2 regions of the Cryobacterium sp. TMT1-19 genome follow, and region 2 is predicted to be linked to the other one. Evidence: predicted binding sites of a transcription regulator. Region 2 holds the regulator's gene; the other holds the start of a gene.
The links. Region 2 encodes HspR, which represses chaperone genes until heat shock. Its sites were predicted from a motif close to AAGTTGAGTCNNNNNGACTCAACTT; they were not measured.
Positions count from the first base shown of each region.

Region 1: a site for HspR is predicted at 2,565-2,589, ahead of E3T40_RS13140 (ATP-dependent Clp protease ATP-binding subunit). Genes of this name have one in related genera too.

Region 1 is NZ_SOHB01000050.1:13,267-28,343, reverse strand. Features, by position in the region: gene E3T40_RS13150 (primary-amine oxidase) at 1-898, opposite strand, end outside; gene E3T40_RS13145 (aminobutyraldehyde dehydrogenase) at 966-2,396, opposite strand; gene E3T40_RS13140 (ATP-dependent Clp protease ATP-binding subunit) at 2,637-4,826, shown strand; gene E3T40_RS13135 (zinc-dependent alcohol dehydrogenase family protein) at 4,930-5,976, shown strand; gene E3T40_RS13130 (NAD(P)/FAD-dependent oxidoreductase) at 5,954-7,468, opposite strand; gene E3T40_RS13125 (nitroreductase family protein) at 7,449-8,204, opposite strand; gene E3T40_RS13120 (long-chain-fatty-acid--CoA ligase) at 8,391-10,082, opposite strand; gene E3T40_RS13115 (low specificity L-threonine aldolase) at 10,079-11,167, opposite strand; gene E3T40_RS13110 (ABC transporter permease) at 11,338-12,375, opposite strand; gene E3T40_RS13105 (ABC transporter ATP-binding protein) at 12,492-13,376, opposite strand; gene E3T40_RS13100 (SDR family NAD(P)-dependent oxidoreductase) at 13,435-14,106, opposite strand; gene E3T40_RS13095 (DUF6421 family protein) at 14,099-15,077, opposite strand, start outside.
Region 2 is NZ_SOHB01000043.1:751-9,145, forward strand. Features, by position in the region: gene E3T40_RS11935 (hypothetical protein) at 1-235, opposite strand, end outside; tRNA gene E3T40_RS11940 (tRNA-Gly) at 325-395, opposite strand; gene dcd (dCTP deaminase) at 468-1,079, shown strand; gene E3T40_RS11950 (hypothetical protein) at 1,123-1,644, shown strand; gene E3T40_RS11955 (MFS transporter) at 1,641-2,969, opposite strand; gene dnaK (molecular chaperone DnaK) at 3,157-5,025, shown strand; gene E3T40_RS11965 (nucleotide exchange factor GrpE) at 5,025-5,645, shown strand; gene E3T40_RS11970 (DnaJ C-terminal domain-containing protein) at 5,638-6,645, shown strand; gene E3T40_RS11975 (heat shock protein transcriptional repressor HspR) at 6,648-7,082, shown strand; gene E3T40_RS11980 (class I SAM-dependent methyltransferase) at 7,109-8,245, shown strand.

The sequences.
Region 1 (15,077 bases), on a different contig from region 2:
AGGCGGTGCGACGGAAATGGTCGACGCTGGGGTCGCGGTAGGGCACGACCATCTCCGCGAACGACAACCGGTTGGCGATGGGCCGCACCCGGCCGCCGTCCCGGTCGCCCACGGTGTGCAGGGTCATGCCCTCGCGGTAGTTGAAGCCCACCCGGAGCGACCAGTTCTGCCACTCGACCAGGTTGCCGTCGAGCGTGAAGCTCGGGCCGTCGGGCTGCCCGATGTCGAGCGGGGTGAGCGGCGGGCGCGGGCTTCGATCCCGGATGCGCCGGGGCACCAGGTGCGGCACGTATTCGCCCATTCCCGCCGGCGGTTCGACCGTGAACGAGTCCTCCACCTCGAGCAGTTCCATGGTGTTGACGTCGAGCACGAAGTGCAGGCCGCTGACCGGTCCCGCATAGGGGTTGGCGTCGGTGGACGCCCGGACCCAGACGTCTGACCAGCCCAGGCGGCGGCCGCGATACCGGTCGGGGATTACCGCGTCGCCGTAGGTCCAGGTGTCGATGAAGACCAGGTCGAGGTCGGTGATGCCCCGGCGGGCGAGAGCGGCGATCACGTCGGGGTGGGCGCGAAGGGCGGCGTCGGCTTCCTCCCACTCGTCGACGGTGAAGTTCGCCTGCATCCCCGGCACCGTTTCCCACTCGAGCAGGGCGTCGGTCGTGAGCGAGACGACGCTCACCCAGGTGGTGTTCTCGGCGCGGTGGAGCACGACCAGCCGTGCGCGTCGGTCGGGAACCGCGCTGGTGGCTGTGAACTCGGCGACGGCGCTCCGGGGCGGCTCGACCAGCTCGATCGAAGTGAACCGCCACCCGTCGGCGACGCCGCGCTCGCGGGCGAGGATGGCGACGGCGGAGGTGAACTCAGCGGCGGAGAGCGGGTCGAGCGGATGGAAAGTCATCGAGGGGCCTCTGTTCTCGTTGGAGGTGGTCGAGCCTGGCGGTGGTCGAGCCTGTCGAGACCCGTGTTTATTCCAGCGCGCTCATCACGTGCTTGATCCGGGTGTAGTCCTCGACGCCGTACATCGACAGGTCTTTGCCGTATCCGGACTGCTTGAAACCGCCGTGTGGCATCTCGGCGGTCAGCAGGAGGTGGGTGTTGATCCACACCGCGCCGAAGTCGAGGTCGCGGGAGACCCGCATGGCCGTGGCGTGGTCGAGGGTCCACACGCTGGAGGCGAGCGCGTAGTTGACATCGTTCGCGAGCGTGACCGCGTGCTCCTCCGACGTGAAGGGCTGCACCGTGATCACCGGGCCGAACGTTTCCTCCTGCACGATCGCATCCGTTTGGCGCACCTGCGTGACGACTGTGGGCTCGAAAAAGAAGCCCTCGGTGCCGACCTGGTGTCCGCCGGTGGCAATGACAGCGTGGTCGGGCAGGGCCGCGACCTTGCGCAAGACGTCGCCGAAATGGTTGACGTTGTTGAGCGGCCCGAAGTAGTTGTCGGCGTCGTCGGCCGACCCGGTAGTGCGGCTGCGGGCCTCGGCGACGAGTGCGTCGACGAACTCGTCATGGATGGACTCGTGCACGAGCACTCGCGTGATGGCCGTGCAGTCCTGCCCGGCGTTATAGAAGGAGAAGTCGGCGATGGCGGCGGCGGTCACGCTGACGTCGACGCCGGCGAAGACCAGGGCCGGCGCCTTGCCGCCGAGCTCGAGATGTGCCCGCTTGAGCGTCTTCGCGGCGCCGGCGGCGACGGCCATACCGGCCCGCACGCTGCCAGTGATCGAGACCAGGCCGGGTACCGGATGCTCGACGATCGCGGCCCCGGTGCCGCCGTTGCCGAGCACGATGTTCATCACGCCGTCGGGGAGGATGCCCTGGCTGATCCGGGCGAGTTCGAGGGTCGACTCCGGGGTGGTGTCGCTGGGCTTGAGCACGAGGGTGTTGCCGGCCGCCAGCGCGGGGCCGATCTTCCAGATGGCCATCAGGAAGGGGAAGTTCCACGGGGTGACCTGCCCGACCACGCCGATCGGTTCGCGGCGTACCCAGGAAGTCATGCCGGGCAGATATTCACCGGCGGACTTGCCCTCGAGCAGTCGGGCGGCACCGGCGAAGAAGCGGAGCTGATCGGCGCCGGCCGCGACCTCGTCAACGGCGATCGTGGCGCGAGGCTGGCCCGTGTTGCGGTGCTGGGCCTCCACGATGGCGTCGCTCTCGGCGTCGATCGCGTCGGCGAGGCGAAGCAGCGCGCGCTGCCGCTCGGCGGGAGTGGTGCGGCCCCAGGTGCCGAAGGCGGTCTTCGCGGCGGTCATCGCGTCGTCGACGTCGGCCGCGGTGGAGATCGGGGCCCGGGCAACCCGGCGTCCCGTTGTGGGATCGACGATGTCGAGCAGCTCGGTGCCGGAGGGAGTGACAAAGTGGCCGTTGATGAAGTTTTTAAGGGTGAGGGTGGCCACGGGTCTGATCCTCTGCGCTGAGTGTAGAAACGGGTCTTTTGTTCGGTAAGTATGGCATCCGACGGAGGAATTCGGATACCCGGACGAAAACTGGGTCGTGATGGGGCCGCCGCCGTAGCACCGCCGAGTTGTCTCCGGACCGCTGGCGCGTTTTCTCGATGTCCCCTAAACTTGAGTCCAACAGGCTCAGCTTTTTGCCGACCTGCGGCGCGAGCGGCCGGCCCGAGAGAGGATCTTCCGATGCAAGCAGGTCAGCAACCGCCCCAGGAAGAAGCGAAGACGGCGTTGGAGCAGTACGGCGTCAACCTCACCGAGATCGCCCGGACCGGCAAGCTTGACCCGGTGATCGGGCGGGACGCGGAGATTCGGCGGGTCAGTCAGGTGCTCACCCGCCGCACCAAGAACAACCCGGTGCTGATCGGTGAACCCGGCGTGGGCAAGACCGCCGTTGTGGAGGGACTGGCCCAGCGCATCGTGGCCGGCGATGTGGCCGACTCCCTCAAGGGCAAGCAGCTGGTCTCCCTCGACCTGGCGGCCCTGGTGGCGGGGGCCAAGTACCGCGGCGAGTTCGAGGAGCGGCTCAAGGCCGTGCTCAAGGAAATCAACGACGCGCAGGGGCAGATCATTACCTTCGTCGACGAGCTGCACACCCTGATGGGTGCCGGCGGCGGCGAAGGGTCCGTGGCGGCCTCCAACATGCTCAAGCCCATGCTCGCCCGCGGCGAGTTGCGCCTGATCGGTGCGACCACGCTCAACGAGTACCGCGAATTCATCGAGAAGGATGCCGCCCTCGAGCGCCGGTTCCAACCGGTGCTGGTCGACGAGCCCAGTGCGGAAGACACCGTGGCCATCCTGCGCGGGCTCAAGGAGCGCTACGAGGCCCATCATGAGGTGTCGATCGCGGACTCGGCGCTGGTGGCCGCGGCCTCCCTCTCCAACCGGTACATCACCGCCCGCCAGCTGCCGGACAAGGCCATCGACCTGATCGACGAGGCGGCCAGCCGGCTGCGGATGGAGATCGACTCCGCTCCCGTGGAAATCGACGAACTGCGTCGCAGGGTGCAGAGGCTGGAGTTGGAAGAGCTCGCGCTGAAAAAAGAGAAGGACGACGCCTCTAAGGCTCGCCTGGGGAAGTTGCGTGCTGACCTTGCCGAATACACGGTGGCCCTTGCTGAACTGCAGGACCGCTGGGACAAGGAGCGTTCCTCGCTCAACCGGATCGGCGATCTGAGGAAGCGCTTGGTGAGCACCCGCAGCCAGGCCGAGGTGGCCGAGCGCGAGGGCAACCTGGAGAAGGCTTCCAGGCTGCTGTACGGCGACATCCCGGTGATCGAACGGGAACTCGCCGAAGCGGAGCAGACCGAGCAGGATGGGCCGCGGATGGTCGGTGACCAGGTCACCGCGGAGGACATCGCCGCCGTGGTCGCGATGTGGACCGGCATTCCGGTAGGGCGGCTGCTGCAGGGCGAGACGGAGAAGCTGCTGAACCTCGAGGGTGAGCTCGGGCACCGCCTGGTCGGGCAGAAGCAGGCCGTGCGCGCGGTCGCCGACGCCGTGCGCCGCAGCCGGGCCGGCATCTCCGACCCGGACCGGCCGACCGGTTCGTTCCTCTTCCTCGGGCCGACCGGCGTGGGCAAGACGGAGCTGGCGAAGGCGCTCGCCGAGTTCCTCTTCGACGACGAAAAGGCGATGGTGCGCATCGACATGAGCGAGTACGGGGAAAAGTTTTCCGTGTCCCGTCTGGTCGGGGCACCTCCCGGCTATATCGGCTACGAGCAGGGCGGGCAGCTGACCGAGGCCGTGCGCCGCCGCCCGTATTCGGTGATTTTGTTCGACGAGGTTGAGAAGGCTCATCCGGAGGTCTTCGATGTCTTGCTGCAGGTGCTCGACGACGGCCGGCTCACGGATGGCCAGGGCCGCACCGTGGACTTCCGCAACACGATCCTGGTGCTGACCTCGAACCTCGGGTCGGCGTTCCTGATCGACCCGGTGCTCAGCCGGGACGAGAAGGAGGCGGCCGTGCAGGCACTCGTGCGCAAGACGTTCAAGCCCGAGTTCGTCAACCGTCTCGACGACATCGTCGTGTTCGAATCGCTGTCGATGGCGGAGCTCGGCCAGATCGTCGGGCTGCTCGTCGACCGGCTGGAGAAGCGGCTGATCGAGCGGCGGCTCGAGCTGGGCGTGACCCCGGATGCCCGCACGTGGCTGGCGGAACGCGGCTACGACCCGATCTACGGTGCGCGCCCGCTGAGGCGGCTGATGCAGACCGAGATCGACGACAGGTTGGCGACCGCGATCCTGTCGGGCGCCGTGCGGGACGGCGAGACGGTGCGGGTGGATCTGGCGCCGGACGGGGAATCGCTCAGCGTCGCATCCGCCCCGGTGCTGGTCGTGGACCCGGCCGACCTCGACGACGACGCGCTGCTGTAGCTCTGTCCGTCGCCGGATTTCGCGTCCAGCGGAATTCGGCGGGAATACGACGGAACGGGCCCCTGCCCCGGTGACGGTCAGGGGGCTGGCATAGGGTCGAAGCATGCGTGCAACAGTGATTTACGGGGAACGGGACATCCGCCTCGAAAAAGTATCCGATCCGATTCTCTCCACCGGCGGTGACGCCATCGTGCGCGTCGTCGCAGCCTGCGTCTGCGGCTCAGATCTCTGGCCCTACCGCGGCATCCAGCCCACCGAGGAGCCGAAACGAATCGGCCACGAGTTCGTCGGTATCGTCGAGGAAATCGGCGCCGACGTCAGCCGGGTCAAGGTCGGCGACTTCGTCATCGCGCCGTTCTACGACTGCGATAACACCTGCATCAACTGCCAGAACGGCACCAGCACCTCCTGCCTGAACGGCGGCTGGTGGGGCTCGGACGACCAGCTCGGCGGCTTCGCCGACGGCGCCCAGGGCGAGAAAGTGCGTGTGCCGCACGCCGACGGGTCGCTCGTTGCGACGCCGACCCTGCCCACCGACGCCCAGGTTCCCGGTCTCCTGACCCTCGCCGACGTCATGGGCACCGGCCACCACGCCGCGGTCTCCGCCGGTGTGACCGCGGGCAGCACGGTCGTCGTCGTCGGCGACGGCGCGGTCGGCCTCTGCGCCATCATCGCGGCCAAGCGGCTCGGGGCCTCCCGGATCGTGGCCATGTCGCGTCACCCCGAACGGCAGCTCGTGGCCCGCGAGTTCGGCGCGACCGAGATCGTCGAGGAGCGCGGCGAGGCCGGCGTGGCCCGCATCCGTGAGCTGTTCGACGGCATCGGCGCGGACTGCGTGCTCGAGTGCGTCGGCACCAAGGAGTCGATGGAGCAGGCCATCGCGTCGGCCCGTCCCGGCGGAATGGTCGGCTACGTGGGCGTGCCCACCGGCGGACCGATCGAGGTTCGCCCGCTGTTCGGGCGGAACGTGGGCCTGAACGGCGGCGTCGCATCCGTGCGCGGCTACGTCGAAGAGTTGCTGCCGGAAGTGCTCTCGGGTGCTATCAACCCCGGCCGCGTGTTCGACCTGCAGCTGCCGCTGGCCGAGGTCGCCGAGGCCTACGCCGCCATGGACGAGCGCCGCGCCATCAAGGTGATGCTGCTCCCGTAGGCACGGAGATCACATGTGTCGGGACGGGAATCTCGACGGGCTCGATCACCGCGACTGGCAGGATCACCGCGACGGGCAGGATCACTGCGGCCGGCTTCGGCGCTTCCAGCAGTAGTCGACGGGCCGTGAGGCCGATGACGGCACTGTAGGTGGGGTAGGCGAAGCGCACCCGGGCCAGAGTGGCGACGTCGACGCCGGCGGCCATCGCCGTCGTCACGGATTGGATCACTTCGACCGCGTTCTCCCCGGTGGCATGGGCGCCGAGGATCAGCTCCCGCCGCCGGTCGGCGATCAGCTTGAGGAAGCCGGGTTCCCGGCCGTCGATCACAGCGCGGTCGAGTTCGGCGTAGGGCACTGTCGCGACGACGCAGTGCGGGTCGCGAGCCCTGGCCTCCTCCTCGGTGAAGCCCACGCCCGCGTAGTCGGGGTCGGTGAAACCGCCGGCCGGGAGCAGGTGGTGCGGCGTTCTGCGATTGGCGCCCAGCACCGCGTTCTCGGCCGCGGCCTCGCCCTCGAATTGGGCCGCCTGTACGAGCATGTCCCGGCCGTTCGCGTCGCCGACCGCGAAAATATGGGGCACGACACTCCGGAAGTACTGGTCCACCGGGATGGCGGAACGTTCGATAGTGATGCCAGCCCGGTCGAGCCCGAGGTCGTCGACATCCGCCGGCCAACCGGTGGACATAATGACGGCGTCGAAGGCGGAAGACTGTTCCGTTCCTTTTTCGCGCCAGGACAGGGTGAGGGTTCCGTCGGCGTCCTGTTCGATCGCCGTCACCGCTTCAATGCCCGTGTGCACGGCCACGCCCTGCTCGCGGAACGCCGCCGAGACCGTGGCGGAGATGTCGGAATCCGACGCCATCAGGATGCGCGGTGCCACATCGAGCACGGTCACGTCGGAGCCGAAGGAGCTGAACACCGTGACCAATTGGGCGCCGGTGTTTCCGGCGCCGATCACGGCCACCCGTCGGGGCAGCGACGGCAGCTTCAGAATGTCTTCCGGGACCGTCGCCAAGTGCGCCCCCGGCACGGCGAGTCGCCGAGAATGCCCGCCGACGCAGACCAGGAACGTGGCGGCGGTGAGGATGCGGCCGGTGTCCAGGACCACGGAATGCGGGTCGATGAATCGCGCCCGACCTTCCAGAACCAGTTCGACTCCGGCGGCCGCGAACCTCTCGGCCTCGCTCTTGATCGAGCGCACCTTGTTCACTCGCGACTGCACCCGGTCTCCCATGGTGGCCCAGTCGATGCCGGGGTCGTTGACTACGATTCCGTAGGTATCTGCCGCGCGCACCTCGCGCATCAAGCGCGCCGCTTTGGCGAGCACCCTCGTCGGCACGCACCCCGTGTTCACGCAGGTCCCGCCGAGCTGGTCGGCCTCCGCCACGGCGACCCGGGCTCCCAGTTCGGCGGCACGGAGCGCCGCGGCCGTTCCCGCCGGCCCCGCGCCGATGACGACGACATCAAAGTGATTAGGGGTGTGTTCGGTCATCGTGGTCTCCACCGGTGTTCACTGCTGGGAGCAGCCGGGCGCGTTGCCGGGAAAAATAGTCGAGTTCTGTTCTTACCTGACGGGGCTGTGGAGTTACTGTGTCGGGGCGGGCTCTTGCTGCTGGTTGTTGACTAGTCGTTGACCAGTCGTTGACCAGGAGAAGCTCGATGAGAGGCTTGCGGGTGCGCGGGGCGGACTCGCGTTCGAGCAGCTCGGGGGAGAGCAGGGAGACGTCGCCGAGCACGCCGAGGGCGGTGATGGAGACGGTGGCCTGGTCCTCGGCGAGCCCGAAGGCCAGGGCGAGGGCGGTGCCGTCGAAGCCGCCGAGCTGGTGGGTGTGCAGTCCCTCGTGCCAAGCTTGTATCGTCAGATGGGCGACGGCCTGACCCAGGTCGTAGCGGGCCCACGGGTTCTCGCGGGTCACGTCGATCGGCAGGGTGGCGACGTTGACGATCAGCACGGAGGCGGCATCCGCCGACGCCTTGTTGAAGCCCATCAGCGTCTCATGGATCTTCGCGAAGCTGTCCGAGCCTCGGCGGGCGACGATGAAGCGGGCCGGCTGCATATTGCTGGCCGAGGGAGCCCAACGGGCGGCCTCGAGCACGGTGGTCAGAGTGGCTTCGTCGACGAGGGCCGTCGGGTAGAAGCCGCGGGGGCTCCAGCGCCCGGCGAGCACGGGGAGGAGGGGCGACGCCGTGTGGGCGGCGCGGCTGAGGGTGTTGGTGATGAGGTTCATAGGCCTATCTTTCGCCGGAGTCTGGCTGGGATGGCGGGGCAACGCTGACCCATCCACTCCAACGCGGGCGGCGGCACACTATTCCGCTACGACCTGCCGCTGCGGTATACGCATCGCCGAAGCATCTCACGAGCGGGTAAGCGTCGGAATGCGGCGTCGAAACCGACGCTCTACCCGCTCTCGCGGCTACTCCTTGATCAAGCCGGCTCGCACCTCGCGGCGCAGCACCTTGCCGATCAGCGACCGGGGCAGCTCGTCGACCTCCACGACGGTGCGGGGCACCTTGTAGGCGGAGAGCCGGGTGCGGCAATACGTGCGGATGGCGTCGACGTCGAGGGTGGCCCCCGCCGCCAACACGACGGCGGCGGCGACGTCTTCGCCGCCGTTCGCGCTCGGCAGCCCGACGACGGCGGCATCGGCGACATCCGGATGCGACAAAAGAGCGGCCTCGACCTCGGAGGGCGCCACATTGAAGCCGCCGGTGATGATGAGTTCCTTGATACGGTCGACGACCGTGACGAAGCCGTCGGAGGAGACGCGGACGATGTCGCCGGTGCGCAGCCAGCCTCCGTCGAGAAGCGTCTTGGCGGTCTCGGTCGGCTGGTCCCAGTAGCCGGAAGAGACCTGTGGGCCACGGATGAGTAGCTCACCTTCCTCTTCGATCCCGCGGTTCACGGTCGGGTCGTCCGGGTCCACCACGCGGATCTCGGTGCTCGGGAACGGCACGCCCACCGTGCCGGGGCGCCGGCTCGGGCCCATCGGGTTGCCGACGGCGATCGGCGAGGCCTCGGTCATGCCGTAGCCCTCGACCAACAGCCCGCCGGTGGCGGCCTCCCAGCGTTCCACGATCGACACCGGCAGGCTCATCGCGCCCGAGATGGCGTAACGGATGCTGCGCAGGCTTACATTCTTCGCCGTCGCCGCCATAACGAGCCGGTCGTAGATCGGCGGGACGGCCGGCATGAATGTGGGTGGGGTGCGCCGGGCCGCATCGAGCAGCAGTCCCTCGTCGAACTTGGGGAACAGCACGAGCCGGGCGCCGGTGGCCATCGCGAACGTCAGACAGAGGGTCAGGCCGTAGGCGTGGAACATGGGCAGGACCGCGTAGAAGACCTCCTCGCCAGGGCGCAGCCCCTGCACCCAGGCCTCGCCCTGCAGGGCGTTCGAGCGCAGGTTGAAGTGGCTGAGGATGGCACCCTTCGGGGTGCCGGTGGTGCCGCTGGTGTATTGGAGCGCGGCGGTGTCGGTGACCTTCGGGCGCGGGTGGCCGGGGCGCAGCTTGCGTGAGCCGACGATGCCGGACCAGGTGAAGGCATCCTTGCCCAGAGGGCCCGAGGTCAGGGCGTCTCGCGACTCGCGGGCTTTAGCGATCGGCAGCTTGAGCAGGAGCCGCTTGGCGAGCGGCATCGCTTCCGTCAGGTTCACCGCGATCACGGTGCGCAGGCCCAGGTCGGCGGGGAAATCGGTGACGGTCTGGTAGATCTTGTCCCAGACGATGGCGACGCGGGCGCCGTGGTCTTCGAACTGGTGTCGGAGTTCGCGTTCGGTGTAGAGCGGGTTGTGCTCGACGACGATCGCGCCCAGGCGTAGCACGGCGTAGAAAGCCACCACGTGCTGAGGGCAGTTCGGCAGCACAAGGGCCACCCGGTCGCCGGGTTTGACGCCGAGGCGCAGGAGGCCGTTTGCGGCCCGAGAGATCTGCTCGCCGAGCTCGGCGTAGGTGGTGGTGGCGCCGAAGAAGTCGAGGGCCACGCTGGGGCCGAACCGGCGCGCCGAGGTCTCGATCATGTCGGAGAGCGTGTCGGTCGGTTCCTGGATGGTACTCGGAACGCCGGGGGCGTAGGAGCCGAGCCAGGGTTTATTCTCGAAGACGTTCATCGGGCGGCCAGTTCTCTGATCAGGGCCGCGACGAATGCGTCGATGTCGGCCTCCTCGGTGTCGAAGCCGCACATCCAGCGCACCTCGTTGGTCGCGGGGTCCCAATCGTAGAACCGGAAGTGCCCGCGCAGGCGATCGGCCACGCCGGGGGGCAGGATCGCGAAGATCGCGTTGGCCTGGGTGTTCTGGGTGAAGGACAAGCCCTCGATCTCGCCGGCGGCGATACCGGTCTCGAGGGCGTGGCGCATCCGTGTGGCCATGGCGTTGGCGTGGCCGGCGTTTCGCTGCCAGAGGTCGCCGCCGAGCAGCGCGATCAGCTGGGCCGAGATGAAGCGCATCTTCGAGGCCAGCTGCATGTTCAGTTTGCGCAGGTAGAGCAGGCCCGCGGATGCCTCAGGGTTCAGGACCACGACGCACTCGCCGTACATCATGCCGTTCTTGGTGCCGCCGAAGCTGAGCACGTCGACGCCGGCGTCACGGGTGAAGGTGCGGAACGGCAGGCCCAGCGAGGTGGCGGCGTTGGACAGGCGGGCGCCGTCCATGTGCAGCTTCATGCCGTGGGCGTGTGCGTGGTCGGCGATGGCCCGCACCTCGTCGACCGTGTACGCGGTGCCGAGCTCGGTGGTCTGGGTGATCGACACCACGAGCGGTTGGGCGCGGTGTTCGTCGCCCCAGCCCCAGGCCTGCTGGTCGATCAGTGCGGGGGTGAGTTTGCCGTCGAGGGTGTCGACGGTGAGGAGCTTGATGCCGGCCACCTTTTCGGGGGCGCCCGCCTCATCCGTGTTGATATGAGCGGTGGATGCGCAGATCACGGCGCCCCAGCGCGGCAGCATCGACTGCAGGCCGATCACATTGGCGCCGGTGCCGTTGAAGACCGGGAAGGCTTCGACGCCCGCGCCGAAGTGTTCGGTGAAGACCTGCTGCAGCCGGGCAGTGTAGACGTCTTCGCCGTAGGCGATCTGGTGCGCGCCGTTGGCGGCGACGATCGCCTCGAGAATCTCGGGGTGCACCCCGGAGTAGTTGTCGGAGGCGAACCCGCGCGAAGAAAGGTCATGGAGTTGAGTCACCCCTCCATCTTCGCGCATCCGTCTGCTCCGCTTCTGTGCGCTCGGTGTGCGAATTCGACGGAGATTTTGCGTTGAAACGGTGATTTCGGGCCGAAACCGGCCCGTGGGAGCAAAATCACCGTCGAATTGGTTCGGGGCCGGGGCCGGGTTCGGGTTCGGGGCCGGGATCGGGCTGGCGGGGCGGCAGGTCAGCCGCGCAGGGCCTGGCGCAACGTAACGCGGGCGCCCATCCGCAGCAGGGAGTTCGAGTAGATGCGGGAGCCCAGCAGGATGACCACGGCCGTCGAGGCGAGCAGGATGGCCAGCGAGAGCAGCGGCTCCCACCAGGCGGCCGTGCCGAGGAAGATGCGCATCGGCATGCCGACCGGGGCCGAGAACGGGATGTAGGACATGACGGCGAGCACGGTGGGGTTGTCGTTGAAGAAGATCACCAGGAAATAGGGAATCATCACGAGGAACAGCACGGGCGAGGTGGCCGAGCCCACGTCTTCCTGGCGGGAGACCATCGACGCGGTCGCGGCGAACAGCGCCGCAAGCATGACGAAGCCGAACGCGAAGAACACGGCGAACCAGACGATCGACGGCCCCACGGTGCCCAGCAACCCGAGCTGGCCGGTCGTGGCCATGCCGATCGCCACCAGCAGGCCGATCGCCACGATCTGCCCGAAGGCCATGATGCTGTTGCCCACCACCTTGCCGCCGAGCAGGGCGCGCACCGGGATGGTGGTCATCAGGATCTCGACGACCCGGGTCTGCTTCTCCTCGACGACGCTCTGCGCGATGGTCGAGCCGAACGTGATCGCCGACATGAAGAAGACCAGCCCGAAGCCCAGGGAGACGAGGTAGACCAGGCCACCGCTCTGCCGCGATGTCGGCTCGAGCAGGCTCACCGCGGGGGTGACGCTCAGGGCCGCGAGCACACCCACCGGCGGGGAGTCGAGGGCGATGACGCGCACGCCGAGCAGGGCATCCGCCCGGGTGGACGGAACGACCGCCGCGGAGACGGTGCCGTCCCGCACCAGGGACTCGGCAGCGCCGACGTCATCGGCCTTCACCATCGTGAACGACTCGGTCTGCTCGACGACCTGAGCGGCGGACCCCACGACGGCCACCTTCGGCATGGTCAGGTTCTGACTCGCAATGCTGCCGGCGACGACGGAACCGATCGAGATGAGCAGCAGGATGCCGGTCGAGATCAGGAAGGCCTTGCTGCGCAGCCGGGCCATGATCTCGCGGGTCGCGACAAGCCACACACTCCGGGCGAAGCTCGGCGCCGGATACCGGGGGCGAACCTGCGGGCGTCCGATGTGTGGCGTGCCGGCGCGGTCGTTCCAGATGGTGCTCACTGCACGATCTCCTTGAAGATGGTGGCGAGGCTGGGCCGCTGCTGGCTGAACTGTGTCACCGGGGCCCGGGTGAGGGCCTGGCGCAGAACGGACTGGCTGGCGGCATCCGTTTCGGCTTCGAACACGGCGACACCCCCGGAGAGGTCGAGCACGGAGATGCCGGGCACGGCGTGGATCCACTCAGCGTCGGCCGCGGTGCGCAATTCGAACCGGGGGCTGCTGTGCTGCTCGCGCAGCCGCTCTCGGGGGCCGTTGGCCCGGATCTCGCCGTCGGCGATGATGACGACGTCGTCGCAGAGGCGCTCGACGATGTCGAGCTGGTGCGAGGAGAACAGCACCGGCGCGCCCTGGGCGGCGAAGCCGGAAAGCACGCTCATGACCACTTCCACCGCGAGCGGGTCAAGGCCGGAGAACGGTTCGTCGAGCACGAGGAACTCCGGGTCGTGCACGAGCGCGGCCGCGATCTGGGCGCGCTGCTGGTTGCCGAGCGAGAGAGACTGCACCAGGTCACCGGCCCGCTCGCCGAGGCCGAGCCGGTCGAGCAACTCGGCGGTGTTGCGGCGGGCGGATGCCGGGCCCAACCCGTGCAGGCGGGCCAGGTAGACGAGATGCTCGCCCACCTTCATCTTCGGGTAGAGGCCGCGCTCCTCCGGCATGTAGCCGAAGCGGCGGCGGTCGTCGCTGGTCAGCGGAACGCCGTCTTGCAGCACGGTGCCGGAGTCGGCCGACAGCACCCCCAGGATGATCCGCATGGTGGTTGTCTTGCCGGCGCCGTTCGCGCCGACGAAGCCGGTAAGGCGTCCGCTCTCGACGCCGAAACTCACGTCGGTCAGCACCTGCCGGGTGCCATAACGCTTGTTTATGGTCCTGATGTCGAGCATGCCCACCCCTCTGTAGCCTGGTTCCACGCTAGCGCGCCGCGGGGTGCCGCCGTCGGGTTCAGGGGGCCAAAAGCACGCGAGAAGTGTTGACGGATGCCGCCGACGCGTCCCACAGGCCGACCACCGCGGTCGCAAGTTCGGTTTCCAGCCCGGCGAGGGCACGCACGACGAAGATGACCGCCGCGGCATCCGTGCCTGCTTTCGCGAAGCCCTGGCCGACCGCGCGGGTCCAGGTTTCGGCGGCGGCCTTCGCGGCGGCGTAGTTCGCGCCGCCCGGGGCCGGCTTGTCGACCGACACCGACGACACGATCGCCAGGCGCCCGGCCGGCGAGGCCAGCAGGTCGTCGTTGAACGCGCGGGTGGTGTTGCGCAGCGTGGCGACGACGTGCGCGTGCAGGAAATCCCAGTCCCCGTCGGACTGGCCGGCCAGCCCGCCGCCGCCGCGCCAGCCGCCGACCAGGTGGATCAGGCCGTCGATCGGACCGTGCTCGCCGTGCACGGCGTCGGCCAGGGCCGTGACCTGGGCGAAGTCGCCGAGGTCGCAGACATAGGTTGCGGCACCGGGAACCTCGGCGCGGAAGCCGTGCAGGCGCTCGGCGTTGGTGCCGACCGCGATCACGTGCGCGCCGGCATCCGTCAGCGCGGTGGCCACGGCGCGGCCGGCCGCGCTGGTCGCACCGGCGATGAGCACGGTGCGACCAGCGACGGCCCTGCCTGCGGTATCAGTCACGCCCGGTGAGCCCGGCCGTCGACTCGATCACGGGCTTCATCTTCTTGTCGAGCGCCTCGAAGAACATCGACAGCGGGAACTCGTCGTCCAGAACGAGGTCGGTGTAGCCCTTCGGTGCGCCGGCAAGCACGTCCAGCGGCAGGCCGCGAGCCCACTGCGACGCCGGGTTCGGCGTGAGCGTCTCCGCGATCATGTCGTAGGCGGCCAGCCAGTGGGCCTTCTTCGGCCGGTCGATCGACGCCCAGTAGAGGTCGTCGATTCGCTTGCCCAGCGCGATGACCACGTCGGGCACGGCTTCCCAGTCGAAGGTGAGCCGGGTGTCGGTCCAGTGCAGCACGTGGTGCTGGTGCATCCACGCGAAGAGCAGCTGCCCGCCCAGCCCGTCGTAGTTCCGCACCCGGGTGCCGCTGATCGAGAATCGGAAGATCCGGTCGAAGATCACGGCGTACTGCACGAGTTTCGCGTGCCGGCGCGCTTCCGGGCTGGCGTTCTCGTCGCGTTCGATCGTGACCGATTCGCGGAACGCGGTCAGGTCGCAGCGCAGTTCCTCCAGGGAGTAGAGGAAGAACGGCATCCGCTGCTTGATCATGAACGGGTCGAACGGAAGGTCGCCGCGCATGTGCGTGCGGTCGTGGATGAGGTCCCACATGACGAAGGTTTCCTCGGTCAGGTGCTGGTCGTCGAGCAGCGCCGCCGCATCGGCAGGCAGTTCGAGACGCGTGATCTCGGCGGCCGCGCGCACGACCCGGCGGAACCGGGCAGCTTCGCGGTCGGCGAAGATCGCACCCCAGGTGAAGGAGGGGATCTGGCGCATGGCGACGGTCTCGGGGAATAAAACGGCCGAGTTGGTGTCGTAGCCTGGCGTGAAATCGAGGAAACGGATCGGCACGAACAGCTCGTTCGTGTACTCCTGCTCGAGCTCGTCGATGAATTCCGGCCAGATCACCTCGATCAGCACGGCCTCGACAAAG
Region 2 (8,395 bases):
ACCCGTCCGCGTTGTGGAAGTGGTACTCGACTCCTTCTTCCAGGATGTCCAGGTGGAACTCTCCGTCGTCGAAGCCGAGGAAGATGCCGGCGACCTGCTCCTCGTCGTCCCAGTCCGCGTCGAATTCCGGGTGCCGGAAACGCGGGGGCAGCGGGGGGATGTCCAGGGGCAGCACGCCGAGGTCGAGCACCACCCGCAGCACGGTGTTCGGCATACGCAGTGTCGGGTCGGTCATGGTCTCGACGATACCGGAGGCCGCCGACGTGGGGCAGCACAGAGCCGCATCACCGAGACGCATCACAGGACCGGGAAATATGACAAGTGAGCGGATGACGGGAATCGAACCCGCGCTATCAGCTTGGGAAGCTGAAGTTCTACCATTGAACTACATCCGCACGTCCGTCGCGCAGGCAAGCCCGCACCGGAACCGTGCCAGCATATCAAGTCCGCGCCGTTAGGCTGGAACCGTGCTGCTCTCGGATCGCGAAATCAAGGCTGAAATCAACGCGGAACGAATCCGTCTGGAGCCGTACCAGGCCGACATGATCCAGCCGTCGAGCATCGACGTGCGACTCGACGGTTTCTTCCGCCTCTTCGACAACCACAAGTACCCCTATATCGATCCGGCCGAAGACCAGCCCGATCTGACCCGGTTGATCGAGACCTCCGCGGGCGAACCGTTCATCCTGCACCCCGGTGAGTTCGTACTCGGGTCCACCTACGAGAAGGTCACCCTGCCCGACGACGTCGCCGCGCGGCTGGAGGGCAAGAGCTCGCTCGGCCGGCTCGGCCTGCTCACCCACTCGACCGCCGGCTTCATCGATCCCGGTTTCACCGGCCACGTGACGCTCGAGTTGAGCAACGTCGCCACCCTGCCGATCAAGCTGTGGCCCGGCATGAAGATCGGTCAGCTCTGCTTCTTCCGGCTGAGTTCGCCCGCCGAACGTCCCTACGGCTCAAGCGAATACAGCTCCCGCTACCAGGGCCAGCGCGGGCCGACTGCGTCGCGGTCGTTCCAGAACTTCCACTGCACGGATGTGCGGGAGGCCTCGACAGGATCGACCACCAGAGCCGAGTAGCCCGGTTCACACGCATGCAACACGCGCCCGGTAAAATCGGCCCATGACCACATCCGTGCCCAGCTTTGCCGAGGCGCTCGTCGCGCCGGGACCGACACCCGACTACCCGGGGCGGATGCGCCGCTTCGGCCAGCTGGTCGGCGCCTGGGCCGCCACCGGGTCCCGCCTCGACGAGACGACCGGCGAATGGACCGGGCGCGAATTCACCTGGATCGTCGACTTCGTGCTCGACGGGCGTGCGGTGCAAGACGTCGAGGTCGTCGTGAGCGACTCGCACCCGACCGGCTTCGAGACCGTCGCCACGGCCGTGCGAGTCTATGATTCCTACGCCGGCGTGTGGCGGGTCAGCTATTTCGCCCCGGCATCCGGCGAGTACTGCCACCTCGTGGCGACCCCCCACCGCAACGGCCTGCGCCAGGACGGCACGGGCACCGACGGCCGCCCGATCCGCTGGAACTTCGTCTCGATCACACCTGACGCCTACGCCTGGGAGGGCTGGGTCTCCAACGACGAAGGTTCCACCTGGGTGCTGGTCGAGCACAACGAGGCCACCCGCATCCGTTAGCCGACCTGGTCCTGGCGGGCCTTCACCGGCAGCAGGAGAAGCAGCCCCACGAGCAAAACCAACATGAGTCCGAGGATGCCCCAATAGGTTTCGCCGAAGATCGTCACCATCAGGGCGAACATGGTCGGCGCCAGAAAGCTCACCGCGCGGCCCGTCGTGGCGTAGAGCCCGAAGACCTCGCCCTCCCGGCCGGCCGGGATCAGGCGTGCCAGGAAGGTGCGGCTGGCCGACTGGGCCGGCCCGACGAAGAGCGTCAAGGCGAGGCCGGCGGTCCAGAACACGATCTGACCGCCGTCGTGCAGCAGGAATACGATGCTGCCGAACACGATCAGGCCGATCAGGGCGGTCACGATGATCGGCTTTGCGCCGACCCGGTCGTCAAGCGCGCCGGCGATGATGGTGGCCACGCCCGCCACGACATTGGCGGCGATAGCGAAGATGATCACCTCGCCGGGTGAGAATCCGAAGACGGATGCCGCGAGCACCCCGCCGAAGGTGAAAACCCCGGCCAGGCCGTCGCGGAAGATCGCGCTCGCGATCAGGAAGTACACCGTCTGGCGGCTGGTCTTCCAGAGCCGGATGATGTCTTGCCCGAGCACGATGTAAGAACGGAGGAAGCTCACCCGGGGCCGGCGCACCGCGGCGGGAGAACGGTATTCGGGAACCGAGAACAGCACCGGCAGGGCGAACAGGCCGAACCAGGCGGCCGCGATGAGCATCGTGACCCGCACCGAGAGGCCGTTCTCGCTGGTTACCCCGAACAGACCCACGTCGGGGCTGATGAAACCGAAGTACACGATGAGCAGCAGCATGATGCCGCCGATGTAGCCCATGCCCCAACCGAAACCGCTGACCCTGCCGATGGTGCGCGCGGTCGAGACCTGGGACAGCATGGCGTTGTAGTTGACGCTGGCGAACTCGAAGAAGACGTTGCCGGCGGCCACCAGAACGAGGCCGAGCAGCAGGAAGCTCGGTGACGCCTCCACGAAGAACATCGCCGCGGTGAGGCCCACCACGATGAACGTGTTGACGCCGAGCCACAGCTTGCGCCGCCCGGAGGTGTCCGAGCGCTGTCCGGTGATCGGGGCCAGCACGGCTACCAGCAAGCCGGCGAAAGCGAGGGCCCAGCCGAGCTGGGCGGAAATGACGTCTTTGTCGCCGAACGAGCTGCCCGTGATGTAGACGGTGAAGACGAAGGTGGTGACCACCGCATTAAACGCGGCAGAGCCCCAGTCCCAGAAGCTCCAGGCCACTACGCGGCGTCTGCTCGTTTTGTCTGGCAGCTCCCGGGCATCCGTGCTGCCCTGCTCCGCGATCCCGGTCATGCGCTGAGGCTAGTGGATGCGGGGGGCCGGAGACCATCGATTGCACGAAATCTCAAAGTTGAGTCGTTCACGCTCAACTCTCAGGTGCGTGGCTTGACTTTAGATTTGGGACACTGGCACACTTGAGCCAGCACCACTCAACTCTGTGAAATCGAGCTGAGAACATACTTTAAAGGAGAACGCACACATGGCCCGTGCAGTAGGCATCGACCTCGGAACCACCAACTCTGTGGTGGCCGTCCTCGAAGGTGGAGAACCCACCGTCATCGCAAACGCCGAAGGCTTCCGGACCACACCGTCCGTCGTCGCCTTCACCAAAGACGGCGAGGTGCTGGTCGGCGAGACCGCCAAGCGCCAGGCCGTCACCAACGTCGACCGCACCATCGCGTCGGTCAAGCGCCACATGGGCACCGACTGGAAAGTCGCCATCGACGACAAGAAGTTCACCCCGCAAGAAGTTTCGGCCCGCATCCTGGCCAAGCTCAAGCGCGATGCCGAGGCGTACCTGGGCGACAAGGTGACGGATGCCGTCATCACCGTTCCCGCGTACTTCAACGATGCCGAGCGCCAGGCCACCAAGGAGGCCGGCGAGATCTCCGGCCTTAACGTGCTGCGTATCATCAACGAGCCGACCGCGGCCGCACTTGCCTACGGCCTCGACCGTGGCAAGGAAGACGAGCTCATCCTGGTCTTCGACCTCGGCGGCGGAACCTTCGACGTCTCCCTCCTCGAGGTAGGCAAGGACGACGACTTCTCCACCATTCAGGTGCGGTCGACTGCCGGTGACAACCGCCTCGGCGGCGACGACTGGGATCAGCGCATCGTCGATCACCTGATCAAGAAGTTCAAGGAAACCACCGGCGTAGACGTCTCCAAGGACAAGATCGCCAAGCAGCGCCTCAAGGAAGCCGCCGAGCAGGCCAAGAAGGAACTCTCGAGCAGCATGTCGACGAGCATCCAGCTGCCGTACCTCTCCCTGACCGAGAATGGCCCGGCCAACCTCGACGAGACGCTTACCCGCGCCCAGTTCGAGAAGATGACCGAAGACCTGCTCGACCGCACGAAGAAGCCGTTCCAGGACGTCATCCGTGAAGCCGGGGTCAAGGTGGAAGATATCGCCCACGTCGTTCTCGTCGGTGGCTCCACCCGCATGCCCGCCGTGTACGAGCTCGTCAAGGCCGAGACCGGTGGCAAGGACCCGAACAAGGGCGTCAATCCGGACGAGGTCGTCGCCGTTGGCGCCGCACTGCAGGCCGGCGTGCTGAAGGGTGAGCGCAAAGATGTTCTGCTCATCGACGTCACCCCGCTGAGCCTCGGCATCGAGACCAAGGGCGGCATCATGACGCGCCTGATCGAGCGCAACACGGCCATCCCGACCAAGCGCAGCGAGACCTTCACCACAGCCGACGACAACCAGCCGTCCGTCGCGATCCAGGTCTTCCAAGGCGAGCGCGAGTTCACCCGCGACAACAAGAACCTCGGCACGTTCGAGCTGACCGGCATCGCGCCGGCCCCGCGCGGCATCCCGCAGGTTGAGGTTACCTTCGATCTCGACGCCAACGGCATCGTGCACGTGTCTGCCAAAGACAAGGGCACCGGCAAGGAACAGTCGATGACCATCACGGGCGGATCCTCGCTCGCGAAGGAAGACATCGAGCGCATGGTGCGCGAGGGCGAAGAGCACGCCGCCGAGGACAAGCGCCGTCGCGAGGCAGCCGAGACCCGCAACACGGCGGAGCAGCTCGCTTACTCGATCGAGAAGCTGATCAAGGAGAACGACGAGAAGCTGCCCGAGGACGTGAAGTCCGAGGTTCAGGCCGACGTCGACGCCCTCAAGGCCGCTCTCGTCGGCGACGACGATGCGGCCGTGAAGACGGCCTTCGACAAGCTCAACGAGAGCCAGGGCAAGCTCGGCGAGGCCATCTACAAGACCAGCCAGGCGGATGCCGCGGCCGGTGCCCCAACCGACTCCGAGCCGACCGCCGACGCGGCCGGCTCGGACGAAGACGTGGTTGACGCCGAGGTCGTCGACGACGAAGACGAGGTCAAGAAGTAATGGCAGACGACAACAAGCGTCCTGGCGACGAGCCGTTTGACGAGGGGGCATCCACTGAGGGTGCCCCCGGGGCCGACGCCGAGGCGGAAGCCGAAGGTGTGAGTGTCGAGGACATCGACGAGGTGTCCGCCGAGGGTATCGAAGAGGACGAGCTGACGGTCCAAGACATCCTGGATGCCGCCACGCGGGAAGTCGATGAGCTCACGAGCGAGCACCTGGCCGACCTCAAGCGGGTCACCGCGGAGTACGCCAACTACCGTCGCCGCACCGAGGCCAACCGCGAGGTCGAGCGTGAGCGCGTCACCGTGGATGTCGTCAAGGGCCTGATTCCCGTGCTCGACGATCTCGACCGCGCTGAGAAGCACGGCGACCTGGTCGAAGACTCGGCGTTCAGCACGATCGCCGCAAAACTGCGGGGGAGCGTCGAGCGCCTGGGCGTGAAGTCCTTTGGCACGGTCGGCGAACCGTTCGATCCGACCATCCACGAGGCGATCTTCCAGCTGCCCACCGCGGGCATCGAGTCGGAGACCGTCGGTGACGTGATCGAGACCGGCTACTTCCTCGGCTCGTCGCTCCTGCGCGTGGCCAAGGTCGTCGTGCAGGTACCGAGCGATGGCTAGCCAGGACTGGTTCGATAAGGACTTTTACAAGGTCCTGGGTGTGTCAAAGGACGTCACCCCGGCCGAGCTGAAGAAGGCCTATCGCAAGCTCGCCCGCAAGTACCACCCGGACTCCAATCCGGGCAACCCTGCGGCCGAGGCGACGTTCAAGGAGATCAGCGAGGCACACTCGGTGATCGGTGACCCTGCCCAACGCAAGGAATACGATGCTGTGCGCGCGATGGGCGGTGGGGCCCGCTTCACCGCCCCACGCCCCGGTGGCGGGCAGGCCGGAGGCTTCGACGATGTCTTCGGAGGCATGTTCGGTGGGGGCGCGCGGCAACAACAGCCCGGCTACTCCTATGAGCGGGGCGGTTTCGACGACCTCCTCGGCGGCATGTTCGGCCGCGGTCAGGGTGGCGGCGGTTTCGGTACCTCGAGCGGCGGGTTCCGCGGCTACGGCGGGCCGACTCGCGGCCGCGACGTGATCGCGTCGACAACGGTCGACTTCATCACGGCCACGCACGGTGACCAGATCACCCTGCAAACGCAGGATGGCCGCGCCATCAAGGTGAAGATCCCGGCCGGGGTGGCCGACGGGCAGAAGATCAAGCTCCGCGGCCAGGGGCAGCACAGCCCCGACGGCGGCGAGTCCGGCGACATCGTACTCACGGTGAACGTGCGCAAGCACCCGGTCTTCGAACGCGACGGGCTGAACCTGCGGGTCTCCGTGCCGGTCACGTTCGTCGAGGCCGCGCTCGGCGCCACTATCGAGGTGCCGACGTTGGGCGGAGCGCCGGTCAAACTGCGCATCGCCCCGGGCACCCCGAGCGGGCGCGTGCTGCGCGTCAAGGGGCGTGGCGTCGTGACGCCCAAGGGCACCGGGGACCTGCTGGCGGAGGTTCAGGTTGCCGTTCCGTCTCATCTGTCGAAGGACGCCGAGGAAAAACTCGCGGCCTTCGCGGAAGCACTGCCGAAGGAGAATCCGCGCGACGAACTCCTCGCGAAGGCGAGAGACTGACGGTGGACGAGAACACCCGGGTTTTCGTAATCTCGATGGCCGCCGAGCTTGCGGGCATGCACCCGCAAACGCTGCGCCAATACGATCGCCTGGGACTGGTGAGTCCCGACCGCACCCCCGGTCGGTCTCGCCGGTACTCGATGCGGGATGTGGCCAAGCTCCGCGAGATCGCGGAGCTCGGTGCCGAGGGTGTGAGCCTGGAAGGCATCCGTCGCATCATTGACCTCGAGGACCACGTGCGCACGCTCGAATCGCGGCTGCGCGAATTGGAGTCTGCGCTGGCCGATGAACTGCTCAACCGTCCGGGCCGCCGCGTCTTCGCGGCCGGCTCGGCCGGTGAGGTCATCTCGATGCGGGCCGGTACGCGCACGCGCCGGTCCAACCAGATCGTGATCTGGCGCCCCCTGGGTTCCCGCCCGATCGGCGACGAGAAGTAGCCGCACCTGCGGGCTAGCCTGAGGCAATGCCTGATTTTTCCTTTGACCGCCTGCGGCGTTTCCCCGACGTGGAAGCGGACAATCTCTTCGCCGTGGATGCGAGCGACCGCCTGATCCTCGACGAGGCGGCGGGCGTGCTGGCCGAGGCAGGATCCGGCGAGGTCGTGGTGATCGAGGACCGCTATGGCGCCCTCACCCTGGGCGCGGCCGCACTGGCCGGGGCCCGGGGAATCCGGGTGCACCAGGATGTCCTCTCCGGGGAGTTGGCCCTCGCCCTGAATGCGGCCGACGCCGGACTCGTCGATTCCTACCGCTCTTTCATCCTGGGCGAAGAACTGCTGGCGAACGCGCGGGTGGTACTGATCCAGCTGCCGCGCAGTCTGGCGGCGCTCGATGAGTTCGCCGACGCCATCCGTCGTTTCGCGGCACCGGATGTGGTGGTGATCGCCGGCGGACGCATCAAGCACATGACGCCGACCATGAACGCGGTGCTCCGCCGGCACTTCGGCGAGCTGCAGGTCTCGTCGGCCCGGCAGAAGTCGCGGGTACTCAGGGCAGCGGCCTCGATAGCCTCCGCAACTCAGCCGACGATGTCCACCTGGCCGAATTGTGTGGAGCACGCTGACCTGGGACTCACGATCTGCGCCCACGGGGCTGCGTTTGCCGGCGCGACCGTCGATATCGGGACGCGCTACCTGCTTGAGTTCCTTGATCGTATGAAAACGGATGCTCGGAGCGCCATCGACCTCGGCTGCGGCACCGGGGTGCTCGCCGCCACCCTCGCCCGACGCCGTCCCGCCCTGCGGGTGACCGCCACCGACCAGTCGGCCGCGGCCGTCGCCTCAGCGCGGGCCACCATGGTGGCCAATGCGCTTGCCGACCGGGTCACGGTCGTGCGGGATGACGCGCTCCAGAGCCAACCGGATGCCTCGGCCGAACTGATTGTGCTGAACCCGCCCTTTCACATCGGCTCGTCGGTCCATGCCGGCATAGCCCTGAAACTGTTCGAGGATGCCGGACGAGTGTTGCAGCCCGGTGGTGAACTGTGGAGTGTGTGGAACACCCACCTCGGTTATCGCCCCGCGCTGACGCGATTGGTCGGGCCGACACACCAGGTCGGTCGGAACGCCAAGTTCACCGTCACGGTCTCGACCGGACGCTGAGACGCGCCGGACCGCCGTGAGGCCCGCACCTGGGGGCTTGCGCCAGGGCGCCGGAGCCGACACGCCCGGGATGCGGGAGGGAGTTGCGCACCCCCAGAATTCACCGTAATGTCTCTCTAGTCACCCCACAGGTGCGGAAAGCCGCAGAGC